Linked DNA regions of Actomonas aquatica. The protein of the gene in region 1 interacts with the protein of each later gene in a pairwise test. Links are inferred from orthologs where the notes say so. Each region holds a gene or a part of one and is shown on either strand. Other genes may lie near its edges.

Region 1 (3,922 bases):
TGACCGGTTGTGAATCCACCCAGTCCCGGTTGAAGGAGCGCGAAGCCACCGCCCGCGGTTGGAGCCCGGTCACGCGGGAGCGGGTCACTCGCGGCGAAATCAAACCCGGAGACGATTACGACATGGTGTATGTCGCCCTGGGCCAACCGGGCGACATCGAGACGATCACCGTGCGAGATGGCGGCGTGCTCACGATTTGGAACTACCCCAAAATCGTCCAACGCCAGATCAGCGAAGAAACGGTGGACTACGAGGAGATCACGGAATTCGACGTGCGCACCGGACAACGGCTGCAATATCGCATCCCCGTGCGCGAGGGGGTTTACGAAACCAGCAAACAGCAAGGCCTGCAGGTGATTTTCCGCGACGGCCTTGTAACCAGTGTGCGTTGGGGCCGGAACGGTCCGCCGGCTGCCGCCAGCGAAGAAAACTAAAAGCAAAAGACCGGACCCGCGCTGGAGTCCGGTCTGCGAAAACGAGCAATGTGGTGGGGTCGCTCAGCGACCGTGGCACTGCTTGAACTTCTTGCCGCTGCCACAGGGGCACGGGTCATTGCGACCGACCTTGGGCATGGCCTGCGCCGGCTGGGGCTTGGGCATGGGCAGCTTGATGTCGCTGGCCGGCTTGCGCGCGGGAGCGGCGCCGGGCATACCGCCCACGCCACCACCGGTGACATGGGAACGGATCTGCGGCGGAGGCGGTGCGGCAGCAGCGGTGGGCGCTTGCGGCGCGTTCTCCGGGCCCTCGGTCTTCGCGCCACGACTGAGGAGCTGCAACATGTTTTCGAAGGCTTGGATGTTGGAGGCGCTGCGGAAGAGGCCGGTGCAAATCTTGAGCCGCACGTTGCCCATGAGTTCCTCGAAGTATTTGAAGGCCTCGCCCTTGTATTCAACGAGCGGATCCTTCTGGCCGTAGGAGCGCAGGCCGATGGCGCGGCGCAGCTCTTCCATTTCGGTGAGGTGCTCCTGCCAGTGGCGGTCGATGGCGTTGATGATCACGTAGCGCTCGAGGGCGCCGAGGGCTTCGGGGATCTCGACGGATTCCTTCACCTCGTAGGACTTTTTGACCTTCTCGAGGACAATGCGCGTCGAGTCCTCGAAGTTGCGGCCCTTGAGGTCCTGCACGTGCAGGCCGATCGGGAAATGGGTATTGAGCCAGCCGATGAGCTGTTCGAGCGACTCCTCGGTCGGGCCGCCCTTCTCGCCCCAACCGGCGGTCTCGAGGCGTTCTTCGACCTCTTCCTGCACCTGCTCGAAGATGATGTCCTTGGGGCGCTCGGCGTGGATGGCGGCATTGCGGATGCCGTAGATGACTTCGCGCTGCTGGTTGAGCACGTCGTCGTATTGGAGGAGGCGTTTGCGGATGGAGAAGTTCTGTTGCTCGACCTTCTTCTGCGCGCTCTCGATGGAGCGGTTGAGCAGGGAGTGCTCGAGCTCTTCGCCTTCGCGCATGGAGCCTTCCATGAGGCGCGAGGCCAGATTGCCCTGGAGGAAGAGGCGCATGAGGTTGTCTTCCAGCGAGAGGAAGAACTTGGTCGTGCCGGGGTCGCCCTGACGCGAACAACGACCGCGCAACTGGCGGTCGATACGACGCGATTCGTGGCGCTCGGTGCCGATCACATAGAGGCCGCCGAGTTCGCGCACCCCTTCGCCGAGCTTAATATCGGTGCCGCGACCGGCCATGTTGGTGGCAATGGTGACGGCGCCGCGATGACCGGCGCGGGTGACGATGTCGGCCTCCTGCTCGTGGAACTTGGCGTTGAGCACGGTGTGCACGATGCCGGCGCGGCGGAGCATGCGGGAAAGCACTTCGGACGACTCGACCGAGACGGTGCCGACGAGGACCGGTTGGCCGCGCTTGTTGGCTTCGGTGATCTCCGCCACCACCGCGTTAAACTTGTCGCGGCGGGTCTTGAAGATGGAGTCGTTCTTATCGATGCGGATGTTGGGCTTGTTGGTCGGGATGACCTGCACGCCCAAGCGGTAGATTTCGCTGAACTCGGTGGCTTCCGTCTCCGCCGTGCCGGTCATACCGGCCAGCTTCTCATACATGCGGAAGTAGTTCTGGATGGTAACGGTGGCGTAGGTGCGGGTCTCGCGCTCGATGTTGACGCCTTCCTTGGCTTCGACGGCTTGGTGGAGACCGTCGGACCAGCGACGGCCCGGCATGACGCGGCCGGTGTTCTCGTCGACGATGTTCACCTTGCCATCTTGGACGACGTATTCGACGTCGCGCTCGTAGAGGCAGAAGGCGCGCAGGAGCTGGGAAATGGCGTGGATCTCTTCGGAAACCTCGGCGTAGGCCTCGTGGGACTTGTTCTTGCGCTCCTCGCGTTGCTCCGGCGTGAGGGAGGTGTCGGCGTCGATGGCGGAGTGCTCGGTGGCAAGGTCGGGCAGGACGAAGGCGTCGGGGTTATCGGGGCGCAGGGTGCGACGACCGATTTCGGTGAGGTCGGCCTGGTGTTGGCGCTCGTCGATGGAGAAGAAGAGCTCTTCTTTGAGGGCGAACATCTCGGTCTTCTGCAGATCGGAGTTCATCTCGGTCTCGATCTTGTCGAGGGCCTTGCGGGCGGCCGGAATCTCGAGGACGCGCAGGAGTTGTTTGTTGCGCGGGCTGCCGAGCTTCACCTGGAGGAGCTTGCGCATGGCCTCGTGGCGGGCGTCGGCATCGGCGCTGTCGTCCTCGATGACCGGCTTGGCTTCGGAGACGAGACGGTTGCAGAGCTTGGCCTGCATGTTGACCAGGCGCTCGACCGTCGGCTTGAGGCGGGTAAAGGGCTGCTCGCGCTCAATCGGCGCCGGACCGGAAATGATGAGCGGGGTGCGGGCTTCGTCGACGAGGATGGAGTCGATTTCGTCCACGATACAGAACCAGTGGTCGCGCTGCACCTGGTCCTCCTTACGCGTGGCCATGCCGTTGTCGCGGAGGTAGTCGAAGCCAAATTCGGAGGCGGTGCCGTAGGTGATGTCGCAACCATACATCTCGCGGCGCACGGCCGGGGCCATTTGTTGCTGGATGCAACCCACGGTGAGCCCGAGGTATTTGTAGAGATGGCCCATCCACTCGGAGTCGCGGCGGGCGAGGTAGTCATTGACGGTGACCAGCTGCGAATTGCGACCGACGAGGGCGTTGAGGTAGAGCGGCAGGGTGGCGACGAGAGTTTTACCTTCACCGGTCGCCATTTCGGCGATCTTGCCTTTGTGCAGGGCGATGCCACCGATGAGCTGCACATCGAAGTGGACCATGTCCCAACGCTGTTCGTGGCCATTGACGACGGCGGTGGTGCCGACGAGACGGCGGGCGGCGTTCTTCACCGTGGCGTAGGCCTCGGGCAGGATGTCGTCGAGGGTTTCGCCGTTTTTGAGGCGCTCGCGAAATTCGGGGGTCTTCGCCTTGAGCTGCTCTTCGCTGAGCGCCTGATACGACTCCTCGATCTCGTTGATCTTGGCGACGAGGGGCTTAACGGACTCGAGGAACTTGCGATAGTGACGACCGGCGAAACGTTTGAACAGAAAGTCGAACATGAGGAACCGGCCAGCGTAGGCCGGGCCACCGCCTTGGCAAATGACAAATCCCGATGTTCCTCAGAGGTAACTTCCGTCAAAAAGACGACGGGCGCGCCCTCGAGTGAGACAGCACCGGGCGACACGATGACACACTTGGGCTCGCGGTGGCGCAGGTTATAGCGCGCCCCGCCTCGGTCTCAGACCTGCGTGCGGAAGTAATCGATGGTGCGTTTAAGGCCTTCCTCGAGCGGCACGGTCGGCGCCCAATCGAGGTGTTTTTTGGCCAAGGTAATGTCGGGCTGGCGCTGCTTCGGGTCATCGGCCGGGAGCGGCTGGTGGATGATCTTGGAGGGGCCGCCCACCAACTTGAGGGTGAGCTCCGCCAGCTCGAGCATGGTGAACTCGCCGGGGTTGCC
Region 2 (3,177 bases), 1.2 Mb from region 1 along the record:
GAATTACCGGGCGTCCGATCGTCTGGTGTATCGCGCAGCGGCCTTCACCTCGCTGGCGCGGCCGGAGTTTCAGTTCATCTCCGGCGCGACCGAGGCGGAGCGCGACGGCGGGGAATATGAAGTCTCGCTGGGCAACCCCGACCTCGAAGCCGCCTATGCCTGGAACTTCGATCTGGGCGTCGAGTATTACCTCGATGGCATCGGGCTTGTGAGCGTGAACGGCTTCTTCAAGTCGATCGACGGCTTCATCTTCAACGACGCCGCGCCGGAGAACGAATACGACGGTCAATTCCTCGGTTCGCCCGCCACCTTCGAGCAACCGGTCAATGGCAACACCGCCAAGATCCACGGTATCGAGTTCAACTACGTGACGCGCTTCACGTCGCTGCCGGGCGTGATGTCGGGCCTCGGTTTCTACGGCAACCTTACCCTGCAGGACAGCGAAGCCGACACCGGTCTCGACGACGCCAACCTCACCGATGTGCCGTTCTTCAACGCCCCCGACTACGTGGGCACGGTCGCGCTCACCTACGACCGTTCCGGCTGGGACTGCTCGCTGTCCTACTCCTTCCGCGACGGTTACCTCGACGAGCTCATGGATGGCATCAACATCTACGCGCAGCCCTACGAGAGCCTCGATCTGCAGCTCGCCTACACCTGGAACCAGGTGACCTTCTCCGTCAAAGTGCAGGACCTGCTCGACAGCGGCGATTCGCCGATCCGCACCCTCACGCGCGGCGACTCGCGCCGCTTCCTTAATGAGAACTCCTGGAATGGCCGCACCGTGCGCTTCGGCACGTCCTGGTCGTTCTGAGCTTCGCCCTTCGGCCGGCGTCGTCCTGGGCGGCGCCGGCCACTGTATTCAAAAATAAACGACAACTGACCCTCGTCCGCCCATGCGCCCGTCGCTCTCCCTGTGCTTTGCCTTCCTGCTGTGCTGTTCCGTTGCCACGGCGGCCTCTCCCCGCAACCTCATCCTCGTGATAGGCGATGGCATGGGGTGGGACCATCTCGTCGCGGGTCGCCTGCGGCAGGGAGACGTGGAGACACCGCTGGTCATGGAGCGACTGCCGGTGGGCGGACACCTGAGCACGGCGGCAGCGGGGTCGCATCGCATCACCGATTCGGCGGCGTCGGCCACCGCCATGTCCACCGGCTTCAAAACGAGCAACGGTCGTGTCGGCACGCTGTCGGATGGCCGGGCGGTGCCGACCTTGTTTGAGACGCTGCGGGCCCGCGGCTGGAGTCTGGGCATCGTGACCGATGGTGATCTGAACGGTGCGACTGCCGGTGCGTTCACCGCGCATGTCGACAGTCGTGATGCAAAGGCGGCCATCGCCGCACAGATGCTCGCCCTCGCGCCCGACGTGATGGTCGGCACCACGGCCGAGTTTCCGTTGGACGGAGCCACCGCGGCCGGCGTGGAAGTGCGGCAGGACCGGCCCCTGGCGGCGCTCGATCTGCCGGGGGGGGCGGCGTCGGTATTAATTGGATACACCGCCATGATCGACGAAGCGGCGTCGCTGGAGCAACGCATGAATGTGGCAGGACTCGCGGCGCCGACCCTGGCGGAGGCGACGGATTTTGCCCTCGGACGACTGGCGGCGCGGAAACGTCCGTTCATGCTGTTGCTGGAGAACGATTGGATCGACAGCTGGAGCCACGAAAACGACTTCGAGTTGCTGGCCGACAGCGTGAGCGCGTTGGACGCGGCCGTCGCGGTGGCCCTAGCTTTTGCGCAGGCGGATGGAGAGACCCTTGTGGTGGTGACGGCCGACCATGAATGTGGCGGCCTCACGCTGCCGGAAGATGCGCATGGCGCGATCGTGGCGCATTTCTCCACCGAAAAACACACGGCTGCGACCGTGCCGCTCTTTGCCTTCGGTCCGGGAGCGGAACGTTTTGCGGGCGCCCACGACAATACCGCGATCCGTCGCCTGTTGCTCGAGCTGGTGCAGGACTGAGTCCGACGGGCGACGGTCGAGAGAAGGGGCCCGAGTGGCGACTGGAACTGAAAGCAGGTCGCTGGTCGGGACGGGGAAGGTTAATTTTGGCGTGGGCTGGGTATTGCCAGCGGGTGGCGGGCTTGGCTGAGTGGGCGGCGTATGTCGTTTACCTCTGTTGTTGTCAGGGGCGCCGCACTGGCCGCGTGCTGCCTCATCCCTCTCAACGCTCCTGCGCAGACTCCGCAGTCCGAAACCACCGACGCCGCCTCGGCGGCTGAAGCGTCCGCGACCACGGTGACCGGTCGCCAGCGCTCGCCGCATTTTGATGCGGTCAACCCACACCTCGACTTGGGCGGGGAGTTTTATCTCTACGCCGATTTTGAAGGCGATGTGGCGGATGCCGCTGACATGCTCACGCAGCTGTATGGCTCCATGCCGATCGAGGGCACGCCGCCGCAGGCGATGATGTTGCGGCAGGACTACGCGATGCTGGCCGAGTTGATGGGGCTGAGTGACGCTAAGGCGCTGGGCATGAGTTCCGTGGTGACGGGCGAGGAGCGTTTTGAGAATCGCGCCTACCTGCATTTCGGCGGGCCGCGCGTCGGGCTGGCGGCGATGTGGGGCAGTGAGCCGGAGGTGCTTTCGGCCACCAAGATCGCGCCCGACGACGTCGTTTTGTTTTCCACCGGCACCTTTGATGGTCGGGAGCTTTATCGCACCATTAAGAACATCGTGGAGCGGGTCGCCGGACCGGATGCGGTGACGGCGATGGAGACGGCACTGAGCCAAAAGGCGCCGCCGCTGCAGGTCTCGGCGTTGGAGCTGATCGAGCATCTCCATGGGGAGATGACCTTTTTTGGCTCGATGGATCAGACGCGCATGTTGCAGCTCGATCCGCAGGTGGCGATTCCGCGGCCGGAGTTGGTGCTGCGTTATGAAAACATGGGGCGTCTGCTTAACGCCGAGTTGGTCGATTGGGCGGCGCTGCCGATGGTGAGCTTCACCGAAAACAACGGCATGACGATGGTGGAGTGGAAGGCCGCGCTGCCGCCGCCGTGGTCGGACTTCGCGCCGGTGTTGGCGAGTGACGGCAAGCACCTCTACCTCACCAGCGACAAGGCTTACCTGCAGCGTTGCCTGAGCCTGACGTCCGGTCGGCTGGCAGATGCGCCGGCCTTGCAGGCGGCGTTGGCGCCGTTTGATGGCAAGGCCAATGGCATCGTCTGGGTGT

What was found.
Region 2: the proteins of secA (region 1) and K1X11_RS14075 interact in binary tests that used the Escherichia coli proteins (3 or more experiments, as listed by UniProt). The link is inferred for Actomonas aquatica from one-to-one orthologs.

Annotation. Positions count from the first base shown.
Region 1 is NZ_CP139781.1:2,403,142-2,407,063, forward strand. The notes cover bases 298-3,904. They hold secA (preprotein translocase subunit SecA), read right to left. Parts: upstream 3,525-3,904; coding sequence 498-3,524; downstream 298-497. Other genes in these bases: K1X11_RS09400 (hypothetical protein), read left to right, coding at 298-434; K1X11_RS09410 (UDP-glucuronic acid decarboxylase family protein), read right to left, coding at 3,704-3,904. Also shown: more of K1X11_RS09400, read left to right, coding at 1-297; more of K1X11_RS09410, read right to left, coding at 3,905-3,922. UniProt on the Escherichia coli protein: Required for protein export, interacts with the SecYEG preprotein conducting channel.
Region 2 is NZ_CP139781.1:3,615,868-3,619,044, reverse strand. Bases 69-2,930 are described here. They hold K1X11_RS14075 (alkaline phosphatase), read left to right. Parts: upstream 69-896; coding sequence 897-1,964; downstream 1,965-2,930. Other genes in these bases: K1X11_RS14070 (hypothetical protein), read left to right, coding at 2,106-2,930; K1X11_RS14080 (TonB-dependent receptor), read left to right, coding at 69-814. Also shown: more of K1X11_RS14080, read left to right, coding at 1-68; more of K1X11_RS14070, read left to right, coding at 2,931-3,177.